3 regions of the Enterobacter sp. MG-EB028 genome follow, and region 2 is predicted to be linked to each of the others. Evidence: predicted binding sites of a transcription regulator. Region 2 holds the regulator's gene; each other region holds the start of a gene.

Region 1 (6,227 bases), 2.1 Mb from region 2:
CTATTGCGCGCTTCCAGCGCTTTGGTGATCGCTCCCAGCAGCGGCGGGATGTCCGCTTTTGGCAGCATCACCTCAATCAGCGAGAGCCGCTCGTGGTGCGCCACTTTCTCCAGCACGTCCGCCAGTTGCTCCGCTTCACTGACCCGCCAGCACTGAGCCTGAGGATCGAGGCTCAAGGCCTGCGGGATTTGCGTCCAGTTCCATAGCGCAATGTCGTTGTAACGCTGTTCCGGCCCGTGAATTGCCCTTTCAACCGTGTATCCTTCGTTGTTGAGCACCAGGATGATGGGGTGTTGTTTATCACGCAACATTGACCCGAGCTCCTGAATGGTCAGCTGCGCCGCGCCATCACCCGTCAGCACAATCACGCGCCGGTTCGGGCAAGCCGTTTGCGCGCCGAACGCCGCGGCAAGGGTGTAGCCGATCGAGCCCCACAGCGGCTGGACGATAAAATTCACATCGGCAGGCAAACGCAGGTCAATCGCGCCGAAGGCCGAGGTCCCCTGATCGGCAAGGATGATATCTCCCGGGCGAATAAACGTTTGCAGCGTTTTCCAGAAATTCTCCTGGGTAAGCGATCCCTCCGGTTGAGGGAAGTTCATCGCGCTATGGGACAAGGGAGCTGGCTTCTCGTGAACATGCTGTTTGCACAGCTCCACCAGCGTTTCAATTGCCTGAAGCATTGGGATGCCGGTAAACCAGATATCACCGACGCGTGAAGCATGAGGCTGAACCTCTATCGTTTGCGACGGGGTTAACTGGTGGGTGAAGCCAGCCGTCAGGGTATCGGTAAATCGCGTGCCGATGCACAGCACCGTGTCCGCCCCCTCTATCGCCTCTTTTACCGGGCCGGCGCTTGCCGAACCGCTGTAAGTGCCGTAAAAGCCGGCGTGACGTTCGTCGAATATGCCTTTGCCCATCAGCATGGTGGCGTGTGCCATCGGTACGTCCTTCACCCACTTCTGTAGCGCATGCTTCAGCCCATGGCGCAGAACAAGGAAATCCGCTAACAGCGCGGTACGTTTGCTGGCAGCCAGTTTATTCTCCGCGGCATCCCGGAACGCTTTCAGGCAGGCGCTATCGGCATGGGCATGCCGAAGCGTGAGAGCGTTTACAGGCGGCGTGGCGGCTTTTTTTGCCACATCGGCAGGTAACATCAGGTAGCCGGGGCGACGTTCCCGGAGCATGGTCGTCAGTACCCGGTCAATTTCATAACAGGCGTTTTGTTCGGTCAGGATCGCCTGTGCAACGGTGATCGGTTCGCTCATATGGTAAAAATGACGGAACTCACCATCGCCCAGAGTATGGTGCAGCAGCTCCCCTCTTTGCTGAGAAGCCGTGCCCGGCGCCCCAACGATATGCAGTACCGGAACGTGCTCGGCATAGCTGCCCGCAATGCCGTTCATGGCACTTAACTCTCCTACGCCAAACGTCGTCAGCAGCGCCGCGAAGCCCTTACAGCGGGCATATCCGTCAGCGGCATAAGAGGCGTTTAATTCGTTGGCACAGCCCACCCAGCAGATATCCGGGCTGTCTATCACGTGGTCGAGAAACTGCAGGTTATAGTCGCCCGGCACGCCAAACAGATGATCGGCTCCACAATCTGTAAGACGGTCCAGCAGGTAATCGGCGACGCAGTACGGGGTACGCATAAACAGGTATCCTTCTGATGTTGACCTCACCTTGAGTATTAAATAAGCGTGATGGCTGTCCAGAATTGGCGGTAAGAAGGGTATGGAAAGAATGCTTTACAAAAAAGGCTGCGCTATGCTGCTTTTTTTCACGTTAATGTAAACGTATACACTGCTTTATCTCTTCAGCGCGAGGGGTCATAAAATGGGTTATCAGCCGGACAAAAGTCGTTACCAGACAATGGAGTATCGCCGCTGCGGGCGTAGCGGGCTCAGGTTACCTGCCGTCTCGCTCGGGCTGTGGCACAATTTTGGTGACGCCACGCTTCTCGAAAACAGCCGTCAACTTTTACAGCGCGCGTTCGATGTGGGTATTACGCATTTCGACCTTGCCAATAACTATGGTCCCCCGCCGGGGTCCGCCGAGCGTAATTTCGGCCGTATTTTGCAGGAGGATTTCCTGCCCTGGCGCGACGAGCTAATCGTCTCCACGAAAGCGGGATATACCATGTGGGACGGCCCTTACGGCGACTGGGGATCGCGCAAATATCTGCTGGCAAGCCTGGATCAAAGCCTGAAGCGCATGGGGCTGGAGTATGTCGATATCTTCTATCATCACCGTCCCGATCCTGAAACGCCGTTGCAGGAAACCATGAAAGCGCTTGACCATCTGGTGCGCCAGGGCAAAGCTCTGTATGTCGGGTTATCCAACTACCCCGCCGAACTGGCGCGTAGAGCGATTGATATCCTGAACGATCTGGGCACGCCCTGCCTGATTCACCAGCCGAAATACTCGATGTTCGAACGTGCGCCGGAACAGGGTTTGCTGGATGTTCTGCAGGAAAAAGGGGTCGGCTGTATTCCCTTCTCGCCGCTTGCAGGCGGACAGTTGACCAACCGGTATCTTAACGGTATTCCCGCCGATTCCCGTGCGGCAAGCGGCAGTCAATTCCTTAACCCGGATCAGATCACCGAAGAGAAGCTGGAGAAGGTACGCAAGCTAAACGCCCTGGCGGAAAGCCGCGGCCAGAAACTCTCCCAGATGGCGCTGGCCTGGGTGTTACGCCATGAGGAAGTGACCTCGGTGCTGATTGGGGCAAGTAAAGCGGCTCAGATCGATGACGCCGTGGGCATGCTGAAAAACCGCCATTTTTCCGCAGAAGAGCTGACGCGTATTAACGAAATCCTGAACAGCTCAAAATAAAACCACTTTTAGCAAAAAGTGCTCTCCCTCAGCAATTCGGAGTTGAGGCGATGAAACGAGGCTTTACCAACTCGTAATATTGCGTTAACAGGCCCCACGAAGGCCCCGATCGTGAAGGAGAAAGAGTATGTTCAGGTCACTGATTCTTGCAGCGGTATTACTGGCTTCAGCCCCGCTCATCGCCACTGCGGGCGAAATCACCCTGTTGCCATCAGTAAAATTACAAATTGGCGATCGTGACGACTACGGCAGATACTGGGACGGTGGCTACTGGCGCGACCGTGACTACTGGAACCGTCATTATGAATGGCGTGGTGACCGCTGGCGCAGGCATGATAACGGCCTGCATCGCGGCTGGTATAAAAATAACGCCTATGAACGCGGCTACCGCGAAGGCTGGAACGATCGTGACGACCGCCGCGGCGGCTGGGGTCACGGCGGAAAAGGACACGGTGGTCACGGCCACGGTCGTCATTAATGCAAAAAGGAGCCTCCCGGCTCCTTTTTCTTTTATAGCCCCAGCGCTGTGCCAATCAACAACCATAAGTTTAGCGCTACGACTACCACCACAATCGCCCAACCGGTTCGTTTCACCAGCGTCGTGTTAACCAAATCGCCCATCAACGTTTTATTGCTGGTGAAAATCAGCAGCGGCACCAGCGCCAGCGCAATACCAAAGCTCAGCAGCACCTGGCTCATCACCAGAATTCGCGTTGGATCGAGCCCCATCAGAATCACAACAAATGACGGCAACATGGTGACAAAACGACGCACCCACAGTGGAATATGGAAGCGCACAAAACCCTGCATCACCACCTGCCCTGCCAGCGTACCTACCACCGTGGAAGAGAGGCCGGCAGCGACCAGGCTCAGCCCAAATATCGTTGCAGCAGCATGGCTCAGTAACGGCTCCAGCGTGAGATAGGCCTGATCGAGATCGGCAATACCGGTATGGCCGTTAAAATGGAAAGCGGCGGCGGCGGTGGCCATCATCGCCAGATTCACAAAACCCGCGATGGTCATGGCGATTGCCACATCCCATTTGGTTGCCGAATAACGCTCTTTGCGCGTCCCACCATGAAGATGTTGGGTCAGCGAGGAGTGTAAATAAATGACATGCGGCATGATGGTCGCCCCCAACACCCCGGCGGCCAGGAACACCGCTTCCGAGGTGGGCAGGCCTGGGATCACCATGCCTGTCGCGAGCTGCGCCAGGTTCGGCTGTGAGAAAATCAGCTCAACGATGTACGCCGCAGCGACAAACAGCAGCAGACCACCAATGACCTTCTCCAGCGGCTTTTGCCCTCGACGCTGCAGCATCAGGATCAGGAACGTAGCAATCCCGGTCAGTACCGCCCCTTGTAACAGTGACACACCCAGAATTAGCTTAAAGCCGATCGCCGCGCCGATAAACTCAGCGAGGTCGGTTGCCATGGCGATGATTTCTGCCTGAACCCAGTAGAGCCAGACCGCTGGACGCGGATAGTGGTCGCGGATTTGCTCCGCCAGGTTTTTACCCGTGGCAATCCCCAGCTTTGCAGAGAGCATCTGGATCAGCATCGCCATCAGGTTAGCCCAGACGACCACCCACAGCAGCTTATAGCCGAAGCTGGCCCCGGCCTGAATATTGGTCGCAAAATTACCCGGATCGATATAGCCGATGGCAGCAATGAACGCAGGCCCCATTAATGCGAACCGCAACTTGCGCGCTGCTCTGCCACTGCTACCTTCTACGCGACTGTTTGTCATTATCTGCCTCTGGAAATATAGCCTTTGCTATGTTTAATGCTATCAAAATGAGAATGATTATCAAGATCATTTGAATGGTTTGAAATGATTTCTCTGATAGCTAAGAACGATAGATGGGCAGGTGGTGCGACATCACAGAATGTGAAAATGCGCAGTCATTTGTGAAGCGTAGCACACAAACTTAACTTTTCACTCATTTACCTAACATAACAAAAATGTATTGTGGATCACTATTTTTGAGACTCGTCACAGGATGTAACTATAGTGTGTCCTTGATCTCGTTTTCTTTTCGCTTGTTACATAGAATGTGCACGAAAATTAAACCTGCCTCATATTTGGAGCAAATATGGACCGCGTCCTTCATTTTGTCCTGGCACTTGTTGTCGTTACTGCACTCGCATTGCTGGTCAGCACAGACCGCAAAAAAATTCGTATTCGTTATGTTGTCCAACTGCTGGTCATTGAAGTTTTACTTGCGTGGTTCTTCCTGAACTCCAACGTAGGCCTCGGCTTCGTGAAAGGCTTCTCCGAAATGTTCGAAAAACTGCTCGGATTCGCCAACGAAGGGACAAACTTTGTCTTCGGTAAAATGAACGACGAAGGTCTGGCGTTCTTCTTCCTGAAGGTACTGTGCCCAATCGTCTTCATCTCCGCGCTCATCGGTATTCTGCAGCACATCCGCGTTCTGCCGTTCGTTATTCGAGGAATTGGTTTCCTGTTATCCAAAGTGAACGGCATGGGTAAGCTGGAATCTTTCAACGCCGTAAGCTCACTGATCCTCGGTCAGTCTGAGAACTTCATCGCGTATAAAGATATCCTCGGCAAAATGTCCCGTAACCGCATGTACACCATGGCGGCAACCGCAATGTCTACCGTTTCCATGTCTATCGTGGGCGCGTATATGACCATGCTGGAGCCAAAATATGTTGTTGCAGCGCTGGTTCTGAACATGTTCAGCACCTTTATCGTTCTGTCGCTGATCAACCCGTACCGTGTTGACGCCAGCGAAGAGAACATCCAGATGTCTAACCTGCACGAAGGTCAGAGCTTCTTCGAAATGCTGGGTGAGTACATTCTGGCCGGTTTCAAAGTGGCGATTATCGTTGCCGCCATGCTGATCGGCTTCATTGCGCTGATTGCTGCGCTGAACGCCCTGTTCGCTGCGGTGCTGGGTATCTCCTTCCAGGGCATTCTGGGCTACATCTTCTATCCATTTGCCTGGGTGATGGGTGTTCCGGCTCACGAAGCGCTGCAGGTGGGCAGTATCATGGCGACCAAGCTGGTTTCAAACGAATTCGTTGCGATGATGGATCTGCAGAAAATTGCCGGCACGCTCTCTCCACGTGCGGTGGGTATTCTGTCCGTATTCCTGGTCTCCTTCGCCAACTTCTCGTCCATCGGCATTATCGCCGGTGCGATTAAAGGCCTGAACGAAGAACAAGGTAACGTAGTTTCTCGCTTTGGCCTGAAACTGGTTTACGGCTCCACCCTGGTGAGCGTTCTGTCTGCTTCTATCGCAGCACTGGTACTGTAACGTTTACTGTTAAAACAAAAACCGGGAGCTTCGCTCCCGGTTTTTTTATGCCCGCAATTCTTTCAGCGGTTTGGGTTTGCCTATCAGATAGCCCTGCAGATAATCCACG
Region 2 (6,227 bases):
CCAGCTCGTTGTAGTGTTCCTGCGGGTTTTTACCGGTAACCGCGGTGATTTCCGCAGCCAGCAGGCACATGATGATGCCGTCTTTATCGGTTGACCACGGGGTGCCGTCGAAGCGCAGGAAGGACGCGCCCGCGCTCTCTTCGCCGCCGAAGCCAAAGCTGCCGTCGTGCAGACCGTCAACGAACCACTTGAAGCCCACCGGCACTTCCACCAGCTTGCGGCCCAGCGCGTCCACCACGCGGTCGATCATCGCAGAAGAGACCAGCGTTTTACCGACAGCCACCTCTTTGCCCCACTGCGGGCGGTGCTGGAACAAGTAGTTGATCGCAACAGCCAGGTAGTGGTTCGGGTTCATCAGCCCGGCAGGGGTGACGATGCCGTGACGGTCATAATCCGGGTCGTTAGCAAATGCCAGATCGAACTTGTCGCGCAGCGCCAGCAGGCCCGCCATCGCGCACTCGGAGGAGCAGTCCATACGGATCGCGCCGTCTTTGTCCAGGTGCATGAAGCGGAAGGTCTGATCAACGTGATCGTTCACGATGGTCAGATCCAGCTTGTAGTGCTCGGCGATGCGCTTCCAGTACTCAATACCGGAGCCGCCCAGCGGATCCACGCCCAGCTTCAGGCCGGCTTTCTGAATCGCCGCCATATCGACGATATCCGCCAGCCCTTCCACGAACGGCTGAACCAGATCCTGCTCTTTCACGTGGCCGGAGGCCATCGCTTCATCAAGAGAAATACGTTTAACGCCTTTCAGGCCGTCGGCCAGCAGCGCGTTTGCACGATCTTCCACCACTTTGGTGACGTTGGTGTCAGCCGGGCCGCCGTTAGGTGGGTTGTATTTGATACCACCGTCTTCCGGCGGGTTGTGGGATGGCGTGATAACGATCCCGTCTGCCAGTGCGCCACCTTTTTTGTTGTGCACAAGGATTGCGTTTGATACCGCCGGCGTTGGGGTGAAGCCATTGTTCTCCTGCACAATCACGTCAACGCCGTTTGCCGCCAGCACTTCCAGCACGGAAATGAACGCCGGTTCAGACAGCGCATGGGTATCTTTGCCCACGTAGCACGGACCGGTAACGCCGTTTTTGGCGCGCTCTTCCGCAATGGCCTGAGCAATGGCCAGAATATGCGGTTCGTTAAAGCTGTGGCGCGCCGCGCTGCCGCGGTGACCAGATGTACCAAACTTCACTGCGTGTTCTGCGTTGCCCACGACCGGTTTCAGCACGTAATACTGCGCGGTCAGCTGAGCGACGTTAATCAAATCGCTTTGTTGTGCAGGTTGGCCTGCACGGCTGTGATTTGCCATTACCGGGTCCTTATGATGCAAGGGTTAAATTGTACCGCAAACCTTTTCAATCAATTCCGCCGGGAACTGCATGGACTGCATGATGTGTTCAATCATGCTGCACTTGCGGCCCGTATTGGTATTGGTGATCACCCAGTACGGGGTGCCAGGGACATGTTTAGGTTTGGTTTGATTGCCATTTTGCAGCAGCGTCTGCTCGTCGCCCGCGAAATAGACGCGGGTACGGCCGTGCAGCGACTCGGTCGCTTCAGCAAACGCTTTGTTATCCAGGGCGTAAAGTGTAGACAGCACCAGCATAAAACGGTTGACCGCCTTTTTCTGCTCCGCATATTCGTCGGAGAGCAGCAGCTCGCGCATCGCGCGCACTTTATCTTTTACCGGCGTCACGGCAGGTTTTGCCTGTGCAGCAACGCTCGGCTGAGACACGACATCTTTGGTAACTGGGGTGGCAGGCTGTGAAGCGGCGGAAATTTTAAGCATGCGCCGTAAAATGTCGGACGCGCTCTCCCCGATATGCCGCGTCTGGCTGGCAATATACTGATAGAGTTCGTCATCAACTTCGATTGTTTTCATCTTAATCCAGTGCGATATCTTATCTGAATACAAGTCATTGGGATTATAAGGTCAAATCCCAACAGCGGATAGCGTCAAACCAGGTTGGCGGCAAAAGTCAGATTAAACTGGAACCTTGCAGCCGGGCGGCAGAATGGTCAACATGATACCCTAACCTGACATACGTAAAAAAAGAACTTTGCCATGAAATTGAATACCCGAGCGCAAACTGCACAATCGCCGAACAATAATTCCCCCATCGTGCTGGTTCATGGACTTTTTGGCAGCCTGGATAACCTGGGCGTGCTGGCCCGCGATTTGGTCACCGATCACGATATTCTACAGGTTGATATGCGCAATCACGGGCTTTCCGGCCGCTCAGACGAAATGACCTATGCGGCAATGGCGAAGGATCTGCTGGATACGCTTGATGCGCACAATCTGCAGAAGGTGACCCTCATAGGGCATTCAATGGGCGGTAAAGCGGTTATGGCACTCACCGCGCTGGCGCCAGAGCGCATTTCCGGGCTTGTGGTCATTGATGTTGCCCCTGTGGACTACGACGTTCGACGTCATGATGAGATTTTCGCAGCAATTAATGCTGTAACTGCAGCTGGCGTTTCCACACGTCAGCAGGCGGCAACGGTTATGCGTGAACATCTTGATGAAGAAGGCGTGGTGCAGTTCCTTTTGAAGTCGTTTGTTGACGGGCAATGGCGTTTTAACGTGCCGGTGCTGTGGGACCAGTACAACAACATCGTGGGCTGGGAAACCGTCCCCACCTGGCCGCACCCTGCTCTCTTTATTCGCGGCGGCCACTCTCCTTATATTACCGACGCTTACCGCGACACGCTGCTGGCACAGTTCCCGCAGGCGCGCGCCCACGTGATTGCCGGGGCCGGGCACTGGGTTCACGCCGAAAAACCTGACGCTGTACTGCGCGCTATCCGCCGCTATCTCGCTGATACTGCAAATTGATTAAAAAGAGAGCGACTGGAAGATGACAGGCTTCCAGTCGTTGGCGTGCCGTTTTTGGTGATGTATGATGGCGCGCTTATCGCCCGGGCTTTAGCAGGGCGGCGTGTTTCCCCCGAAGTCTCAGAATCATGGCCAAAGAACAAACGGACCGTACGACACTAGATCTGTTCGCGAATGAGCGTCGACCGGGACGACCGAAAACGAATCCGCTTTCGCGCGATGAACAGCTGCGTATCAATAAACGCAATCAGCTTAAACGCGATAAAAATCGTGGGCTTAAGCGTGTCGAACTGAAGCTCAACGCTGACGCTGTCGATGCGCTTAACGAGCTGGCCGAGGCGCGTAATATCAGCCGCAGCGAGCTTATTGAAGAGATGCTCATCGCTCAGCTTGAGACGCTTCGCAGCCAGGCATAAGTCTGAAAAACCCCTTTATCGCCCTTTTCATGTAGCACAGAGTGCAGTCCTGCGCGATAGCGGTTTCCGCAGGGTTGCCAGTTCTGCTATTATTGCCCTTATCCGTGGCCGAATTGCGCCACCATACCATTAAGTTTCAAGAGGTTATTTTACTCATGGCAATCATCGGCATTTTCTTCGGCAGTGATACCGGCAATACCGAAAATATCGCAAAAAACATTCAGAAACAGCTCGGTAAAGACGTTGCTGATGTGCATGACATCGCCAAGAGCAGCAAAGAAGATCTCGAGGGCTATGACATTCTGCTGCTGGGTATTCCAACCTGGTACTACGGTGAAGCCCAGTGCGACTGGGACGATTTCTTCCCGACGCTGGAAGAGGTGGACTTCAACGGGAAGCTGGTCGCACTGTTTGGCTGTGGCGATCAGGAAGACTATGCCGAGTACTTCTGTGACGCGCTGGGGACGATTCGCGACATCATTGAGCCGAATGGCGCGGTTATTGTTGGTCACTGGCCGACTGCCGGTTACCACTTCGAAGCCTCTAAAGGCCTGGCCGATGACGATCATTTTGTCGGTCTGGCCATTGACGAAGACCGTCAGCCTGAGCTTACGGCAGAGCGTGTAGAGAAGTGGGTTAAGCAGATCCGTGAAGAACTCCACCTGGACGATATTCTCAACGCCTGATTTTTTCTACGGCGCAACGCAGGTTGCGCCCGTTTTCCAGGTAAAACCGATTAAATTAATTGCTACAAACTTTTAACTTTTTCGCCCAGACCTGTACAATGTCTCCCTGGCAAAATGTGGTTTTCATTGAGCAAGTTTGTTGGTGATACCACGTTTTTATAAGCATACTTTGCCTGAGACTTGCAGTTTTCATTTAGGCATGGCAGTTCTATAATGAGACGCATTAACCCAGGTGCATTTTCTGTCACTTCCTTCAGAAGTGAATCGTTTAGCAACAGGACAGATTCCGCATGACTGACAACAATACCGCATTAAAGAAGGCTGGCCTGAAAGTAACGCTTCCTCGATTAAAAATCCTCGAAGTGCTTCAGGGTCCAGACAATCACCATGTCAGTGCGGAAGACCTTTATAAACGTCTTATCGACATGGGTGAAGAGATTGGGCTGGCCACCGTTTATCGCGTGCTGAACCAGTTTGATGACGCGGGCATTGTTACCCGTCATAATTTCGAAGGCGGTAAATCTGTATTCGAACTGACCCAGCAGCATCACCACGATCACCTGATCTGCCTCGATTGCGGCAAGGTCATTGAATTTAGCGATGATTCCATCGAAGCGCGTCAGCGTGAAATCGCAGCTCGTCACGGCATTCGCCTGACCAACCACAGCCTGTACCTATACGGTCACTGCGCTGAAGGGGATTGCCGCGAGAATGAACACGCTCACGACACAAAATAAGTTAGCGTTCATACTCTGAGCCAGCCGCGAGGTTGGCTTTTTTTTGCGTCAAAAAAGCCCGGTAAGCAAAGTGCCACCGGGCGTAAAGCAACTTATTTATTGTTATTGCGTATCTCGTTCCAGATCTTATCGCAACGCTTCGCCACTTCCTGATCGTTACCGGTTTTACGCGCCTGAATACAGGCCTGATAATCCATCACCCGAACGTTCTCCTGCGTCGCGAACTGCTCATGCGCTTTCTCTTTCTTCAACACATTCAGCACGCTCTGACAGGCTTCGATTTTCTCTGGCGATCCTTCGGCAGTATTAATACAGGCGCTATACGCCTCCTTCAGACGGGAATCCTCTTTCGGCGCCTGAGTCTGAACGCACGCCACCAGCCCTGATGCCAGCAACGCGACGATTACGATTTTTTTCATCATGTGCAGTCTCCAGACCGGCGGGACTCAGCCCGCCGGTGTGCTCATCAGAAGATGGTGAATGGGGCGATAACCATGAATTTGACGTCACGTTCATCCTGGAAGATGTTGCCGTAACCGCCCGCATAGCTTGGAATATCGGAGTGGTTGTCATACTGGGTGAAATGCAGCTTGAACATCGTGCCTTTCGCGCGGCCATCCTGCAGGGTATAGATAGCATCCAGGCTGTAGGAGGACTCTTTCAGGCGATAGTTTGGATCGTAGTAGGCATCCGGCGTCGCCATGTCTGCTGGTTTTGCGTCCCAGGCGTATGCGTAAGAAGCACCCACCGCCCAGCCAGGCAGGTTCCAGTTTTTCAGGTCATACATGGCGCCGAAGAAGACCGCTTTCTCGCCGTCGGCGTTGAAGTCGGAGCGGTTATCCCACCAGATATCCAGACGACCATTGGATGATGCATAGGTCGGGGTCATACGCTGCAGGAAGTAGCCCTGCTGCCCTTCCGCCTTCACCCATGTCCCTTCCAGACGCAAATCAACCTGACCGACTTTGTAGCCGAAAGTCAGCGCCTGAAGCCACGCGGTGCCGTTATAAATGTCATTTACGCTGCCATCGCTGACCTTATCGCGCGTACCGTAGAACTGGTAGCTGGTGCTCAGCGGGCTACCGGCGATATCAAATTTGTAGCTGGCTTTAGCAAAATACTGATCGATATAGCCTTCCGCCTGACCAAATGCAGCTTCCAGAACCAGATCGTTTTTAAAGTCGTACTTCGCGCCCAGCGAGTGGAGGTAATCGACTTTAGTTTTCTTATCGTTCTGGTAGAACTTATCCATTTCGATGTGCCACGGTGCTTTGTACTCGTTGGTCCACATATAGGAGAAGCTCAACGCACCTGCGTCACCGTAGTCAAAGTTAGCCCCGGCTTCTGCACCCTGATAGGTACCAGGCATAAAGCTCCAGTGCGGCGCTAACAGCGTCTGGCCGGTTGGCTGAATATACCCCCCGCGCGCCCAGACCGGGCCGTATTTAAATTTCGCTGCAGCCTTATAAAGGCTGATACCGCTTTTATCTCCGGACCAGTCTTCGTCATAGGCTTTATTGCTGGAGGAGAAGGCAATTTCGTTCGGGTG
Region 3 (6,227 bases), 1.9 Mb from region 2:
TGGTAAAAATGAACTGGAAGCTTTCGAAGTCGCTCTCGACAACGTTCGCCCAACTGTAGAAGTTAAGTCCCGCCGCGTTGGTGGTTCTACTTATCAGGTTCCAGTTGAAGTTCGTCCGGTTCGTCGTAATGCCCTGGCAATGCGTTGGATCGTTGAAGCTGCTCGTAAACGCGGTGATAAATCCATGGCTCTGCGTCTGGCGAACGAACTTTCTGATGCTGCAGAAAACAAAGGTACTGCAGTTAAGAAACGTGAAGACGTTCACCGTATGGCAGAAGCCAACAAGGCGTTCGCACACTACCGTTGGTAATCCCTTCGGAGTATTAGTCACCAGGCGGGCGCTTCAGAGAAGCCGCCCGCTCTGGGTAACTTAACTGAACGCCTAAAGAAACAAACGAGGAATCAAATGGCTCGTACAACACCCATCGCACGCTACCGTAACATCGGTATCAGTGCGCACATCGACGCCGGTAAGACCACTACTACCGAACGTATTCTGTTCTACACCGGTGTAAACCATAAAATCGGTGAAGTTCATGACGGCGCAGCCACCATGGACTGGATGGAACAGGAGCAGGAGCGTGGTATTACCATCACCTCCGCAGCGACTACTGCATTCTGGTCAGGTATGGCTAAGCAGTATGAACCGCATCGCGTAAACATCATCGACACCCCGGGCCACGTTGACTTCACCATCGAAGTAGAACGTTCCATGCGTGTTCTTGACGGCGCGGTAATGGTTTATTGCGCAGTTGGTGGTGTTCAGCCACAGTCTGAAACCGTATGGCGTCAGGCGAACAAATATAAAGTTCCACGCATCGCGTTCGTTAACAAAATGGACCGTATGGGTGCTAACTTCCTGAAAGTTGTTGGCCAGATCAAAACCCGTCTGGGCGCGAACCCTGTTCCGCTGCAGCTGGCAATTGGTGCTGAAGAAGGCTTCACCGGCGTTATCGACCTGGTGAAAATGAAAGCCATCAACTGGAACGATGCAGACCAGGGCGTTACCTTCGAATACGAAGATATCCCGGCTGAGATGCAGGACCTGGCTGACGAATGGCACCAGAACCTGATCGAATCCGCTGCTGAAGCTTCTGAAGAGCTGATGGAGAAATACCTGGGTGGTGAAGAACTGTCTGAAGAAGAGATCAAAAAAGCTCTGCGTCAGCGCGTTCTGAACAACGAAATCATCCTGGTAACCTGTGGTTCTGCGTTCAAGAACAAAGGTGTTCAGGCGATGCTGGATGCGGTAGTTGACTACCTGCCATCCCCGGTTGACGTTCCTGCGATCAACGGCATCCTGGACGACGGTAAAGATACTCCGGCTGAGCGTCACGCAAGTGATGACGAGCCGTTCTCTGCACTGGCGTTCAAAATTGCTACCGACCCATTCGTGGGTAACCTGACCTTCTTCCGCGTTTATTCTGGTGTGGTTAACTCCGGTGACACCATCCTGAACTCCGTGAAAGCGGCGCGTGAACGTTTTGGCCGTATCGTACAGATGCACGCTAACAAACGTGAAGAGATCAAAGAAGTTCGTGCGGGCGACATCGCTGCAGCTATCGGTCTGAAAGACGTGACCACTGGTGACACCCTGTGTGACCCGGATCACCCGATCATTCTGGAGCGTATGGAATTCCCTGAGCCGGTAATCTCCATCGCAGTTGAACCAAAAACCAAAGCTGACCAGGAAAAAATGGGTCTGGCTCTGGGCCGTCTGGCGAAAGAAGACCCATCATTCCGCGTATGGACTGATGAAGAATCTAACCAGACCATCATCGCTGGTATGGGTGAACTGCACCTGGACATCATCGTTGACCGTATGAAGCGTGAATTCAACGTTGAAGCGAACGTGGGTAAACCTCAGGTTGCTTACCGCGAAGCGATTCGCGCGAAAGTTACCGATATTGAAGGTAAACACGCTAAGCAGTCTGGTGGTCGCGGTCAGTACGGTCACGTTGTGATCGACATGTACCCACTGGAGCCGGGCTCTAACCCGAAAGGTTACGAGTTCATCAACGACATCAAAGGTGGTGTAATTCCTGGCGAATACATCCCAGCCGTTGATAAAGGCATCCAGGAACAGCTGAAAGCGGGCCCTCTGGCTGGCTATCCGGTTGTTGACATGGGTATCCGTCTGCACTTCGGTTCTTACCACGACGTTGACTCCTCTGAACTGGCGTTTAAACTGGCTGCGTCTATTGCCTTTAAAGAAGGCTTTAAGAAAGCAAAACCAGTTCTGCTTGAGCCAATCATGAAGGTTGAAGTAGAAACTCCTGAAGAGAACACCGGTGACGTTATCGGTGACTTGAGCCGTCGTCGCGGTATGCTGCGTGGTCAGGAATCCGAAGTAACTGGCGTTAAGATCCACGCTGAAGTTCCGCTGTCCGAAATGTTCGGATATGCAACTCAGCTGCGTTCTCTGACCAAAGGTCGTGCATCATACACCATGGAATTCCTGAAGTATGATGATGCGCCTAACAACGTTGCTCAGGCCGTTATTGAAGCCCGTGGTAAGTAATCCACAGGATTAAAACCTAAGTCCCGTGCTCTCTCCAGAGGGGAGAGCACTATAGTAAGGAATATAGCCGTGTCTAAAGAAAAATTTGAACGTACAAAACCGCACGTCAACGTTGGTACTATCGGCCACGTTGACCATGGTAAAACTACCCTGACCGCTGCAATCACTACCGTTCTGGCTAAAACCTACGGTGGTTCTGCTCGTGCATTCGACCAGATCGATAACGCGCCAGAAGAAAAAGCTCGTGGTATCACCATCAACACTTCTCACGTTGAATACGACACCCCGACTCGCCACTACGCACACGTAGACTGCCCAGGCCACGCCGACTATGTTAAAAACATGATCACCGGTGCTGCGCAGATGGACGGCGCGATCCTGGTTGTTGCTGCGACTGACGGCCCAATGCCTCAGACCCGTGAGCACATCCTGCTGGGTCGTCAGGTAGGCGTTCCTTTCATCATCGTGTTCCTGAACAAATGCGACATGGTTGATGACGAAGAGCTGCTGGAACTGGTAGAGATGGAAGTTCGTGAACTGCTGTCTCAGTACGATTTCCCAGGCGACGACACCCCAATCGTTCGTGGTTCCGCGCTGAAAGCGCTGGAAGGCGAAGCAGAGTGGGAAGCGAAAATCATCGAACTGGCTGGCTTCCTGGATTCTTACATCCCAGAACCAGAGCGTGCGATTGACAAGCCATTCCTGCTGCCAATCGAAGACGTATTCTCCATCTCCGGTCGTGGTACCGTTGTTACCGGTCGTGTAGAGCGCGGTATCATCAAAGTTGGTGAAGAAGTTGAAATCGTTGGTATCAAAGAGACTGCGAAGTCTACCTGTACTGGCGTTGAAATGTTCCGCAAACTGCTGGACGAAGGCCGTGCCGGTGAGAACGTTGGTGTTCTGCTGCGTGGTATCAAGCGTGAAGAAATCGAACGTGGTCAGGTTCTGGCGAAGCCAGGCTCAATCAAGCCACACACCAAGTTCGAATCTGAAGTGTACATCCTGTCCAAAGACGAAGGCGGCCGTCATACTCCGTTCTTCAAAGGCTACCGTCCACAGTTCTACTTCCGTACAACTGACGTGACCGGTACCATCGAACTGCCAGAAGGCGTAGAGATGGTAATGCCAGGCGACAACATCAAGATGGTTGTGACTCTGATCCACCCAATCGCGATGGACGACGGTCTGCGTTTCGCAATCCGTGAAGGCGGCCGTACCGTTGGCGCGGGCGTTGTTGCTAAAGTTCTGGGCTAATTAATTATCCCTGAATAAAAAAGGACGCTTCGGCGTCCTTTTTTGTTTTCTACCGTAAAGTCACTGTCATAAAAATTCGCATTATTTGTCCGCTCCCGCCCCGTATTCCGGCGCTTGTGCTATTGTAATCATAACCATTCTCACTTACACTTTGCGCATATTTTGAACGGGAGTCTCTATGTACGTTTGTTTATGTAATGGTGTAAGCGACAAAAAAATACGTCAGGCCGTTCGCCAGTTTCAGCCACAGTCATTCCAGCAGCTTCGCAAGTTTGTTCCGGTGGGAAATCAATGCGGTAAATGCGTTCGCGCAGCGCGTGAGATTATGCAGGACGAACTGATGCAGATCCCGGAATACAAAGAGATCGCGTAAGCGCCCATCTTTTTTTTGACATCCCCGTAGCCCGATCTACGCTTCAATGAGTGGAAGCGGAGGGACTATATAATGAAAGGTGATGTTAAAATCATAAGTTATCTCAATAAATTATTGGGAAATGAGCTTGTCGCAATCAACCAGTATTTTCTCCATGCAAGAATGTTCAAAAACTGGGGTCTTACACGTCTGAATGACGTTGAGTACCATGAATCTATAGATGAGATGAAACACGCTGATAAATATATCGAGCGTATTTTATTTCTTGAAGGTATTCCTAACCTGCAGGATCTCGGCAAGCTGGGCATCGGTGAAGATGTCGAGGAGATGCTGCGTTCTGACCTCAGGCTGGAACTTGAAGGTGCTAAAGACCTTCGTGAAGCCATTGCCTACGCGGACAGCGTTCATGACTATGTGAGCCGCGATATGATGATCGAAATTCTGGCAGACGAGGAAGGTCACATAGACTGGCTGGAGACCGAACTCGATCTTATCGATAAACTCGGTATCCAGAATTATTTACTGGCGCAAATCCGCGAAGAGGAATAACACCGTCTTAAGGTGCTCAGGTTATAAACCAGTAAAAATAGCCGAAGCCGCTCGCCGCCAACGCTGGTCCGAAAGGAATCACTGGCGAAACGTGCGGCTTTTTCACCATTAGCACCAGACCCCAGATGACGCCGATTAGCGACGCCGCCAGCAGGATGACCGGTAAGCTCTGCCAGCCTGTCCAGGCACCTGCTGCCGCAAGCAACTTGAAATCTCCGAACCCCAGTCCCTCTTTATGGCGCAGAAGCCAGACCAGCCAGTAAAGTGCCCATAGAAAAAGATAGCCAGCCGCAGCACCCGTGACCGCATCCTCGCAGGTCACCACGCCACTGTGGAGATTAAACAGCAGGCCAAGCCACAGGAGCGGTAGGGTGAGCGTGTCAGGGAGCAAATAGTAACGGTAATCGATCACGCTCAGGGTCAGCGCAAACCAGAAATAGAGAAAAATCGCCAACGCTAAGACAGGTGAGGTGGGGTGCTGATAAACGCTGTAGATCGATGCCAGCAGGCACAGCGCCTCAAACATCAGATATCGAAAAGGAATTATGCCGCGGCAGTATCGGCAGCGCCCTCTCAGTAGTAGCCAGCTTAGCAATGGGAGGGTGTCCCCCCGTTTCACCACATTATTGCAATGGCTGCAGTGTGAGCCCGGCGACCACAGCGTAAGCCGCGTTTTACCCACATGATCCCTGAGGTCGCGTTGCACGATCATTGGCAACCGGTCAACGACGCGCCCCATCAGGCTACCTGCAGTCAGTCCGATTGCCAGAAACAGTATCAATTGCATCTTATTTTCCTCGGGTGCCCAGCGGAAGCGTCATACGCGTGAGGATAATGCTGCTGTCACCTTGCTTACTGGCGTGAAATTCCAGCGTATCGATGGGAAGCCCCTTTTCAAGTTGCAGCTGCCACAGCCATGACATAAACGCCTCCACGTCGATCGCCGCAGCGGTGACCTCCAGCGTTTCATCCTTCTGACTAATCTTCACCGTGGGGCCTGCCTGTTTTGCATCGGCAACGACTGCATTTACTAAGGTTTTAGCCCCATTGCGTATAGGCAGTAGACCCCGTCCGGAGGCCTGTTTCTCCAGCCAATCCGTGTCGCGCTTCAGCTTTTGACAACGTAGTTGCAGCGTGTCGACGGCGCGAGACAGCGGAAGATAGAGGCCGAAGCTGTACAGGATGAAAGGAGTAAGGACGATTAACGCCACGTACAGTACTCGTTCGTTTCCGTTTTTCTGTGATAGCCAGTTCTTTAAGCGATTAATCATTGCGTAGCGTCCACAATCCTTGTTGATGTTTTTCAATTCGCAGCGATAGTCCTGACGCGTCAGCGGCAATAAATTGTTTGACGGTGGCCTCATCAGGGGCAAAAAGCAAAATCCGTAGCAAACCTTGTTTGCGATCGTAGTCCACGCCCTCAAGCGATAACGTCGGAAACGTCGACATACCCTCATGTAACCGCTGCAGAATCGGGAGCGGTGCGGGAAAGGTGCGTTGCAACTGCGACGGGAGAAAGGCCTTCATGTT

What was found. Region 2 encodes Fur, which represses iron uptake genes when iron is present. Its sites were predicted from a motif close to ATAATAATGAGAACNACTATCAA; they were not measured.
Region 1: ACR42C_RS16280 (Nramp family divalent metal transporter) is a predicted target of Fur. The motif match lies at 4,626-4,648, and genes of this name have one in related genera.
Region 3: bfd (bacterioferritin-associated ferredoxin) is a predicted target of Fur. The motif match lies at 3,897-3,919, and genes of this name have one in related genera.

The regions. Positions count from the first base shown of each region.
Region 1 is NZ_CP195079.1:3,443,676-3,449,902, forward strand. It holds gene ipdC (indolepyruvate decarboxylase) at 1-1,652, opposite strand, end outside; gene mgrA (L-glyceraldehyde 3-phosphate reductase) at 1,837-2,835, shown strand; gene ACR42C_RS16275 (DUF2502 domain-containing protein) at 2,963-3,313, shown strand; gene ACR42C_RS16280 (Nramp family divalent metal transporter) at 3,346-4,584, opposite strand; gene ACR42C_RS16285 (NupC/NupG family nucleoside CNT transporter) at 4,931-6,118, shown strand; gene ACR42C_RS16290 (sensor domain-containing phosphodiesterase) at 6,164-6,227, opposite strand, start outside.
Region 2 is NZ_CP195079.1:1,378,076-1,384,302, reverse strand. It holds gene pgm (phosphoglucomutase (alpha-D-glucose-1,6-bisphosphate-dependent)) at 1-1,309, opposite strand, end outside; gene seqA (replication initiation negative regulator SeqA) at 1,334-1,882, opposite strand; gene ybfF (esterase) at 2,066-2,839, shown strand; gene ybfE (LexA regulated protein) at 2,968-3,255, shown strand; gene fldA (flavodoxin FldA) at 3,411-3,941, shown strand; gene fur (ferric iron uptake transcriptional regulator) at 4,232-4,678, shown strand; gene chiQ (ChiQ/YbfN family lipoprotein) at 4,771-5,097, opposite strand; gene chiP (chitoporin ChiP) at 5,145-6,227, opposite strand, start outside.
Region 3 is NZ_CP195079.1:4,394,191-4,400,417, reverse strand. It holds gene rpsG (30S ribosomal protein S7) at 1-310, shown strand, start outside; gene fusA (elongation factor G) at 407-2,521, shown strand; gene tuf (elongation factor Tu) at 2,591-3,775, shown strand; gene bfd (bacterioferritin-associated ferredoxin) at 3,954-4,148, shown strand; gene bfr (bacterioferritin) at 4,221-4,697, shown strand; gene ACR42C_RS20935 (prepilin peptidase) at 4,714-5,484, opposite strand; gene gspM (type II secretion system protein GspM) at 5,486-5,968, opposite strand; gene gspL (type II secretion system protein GspL) at 5,961-6,227, opposite strand, start outside.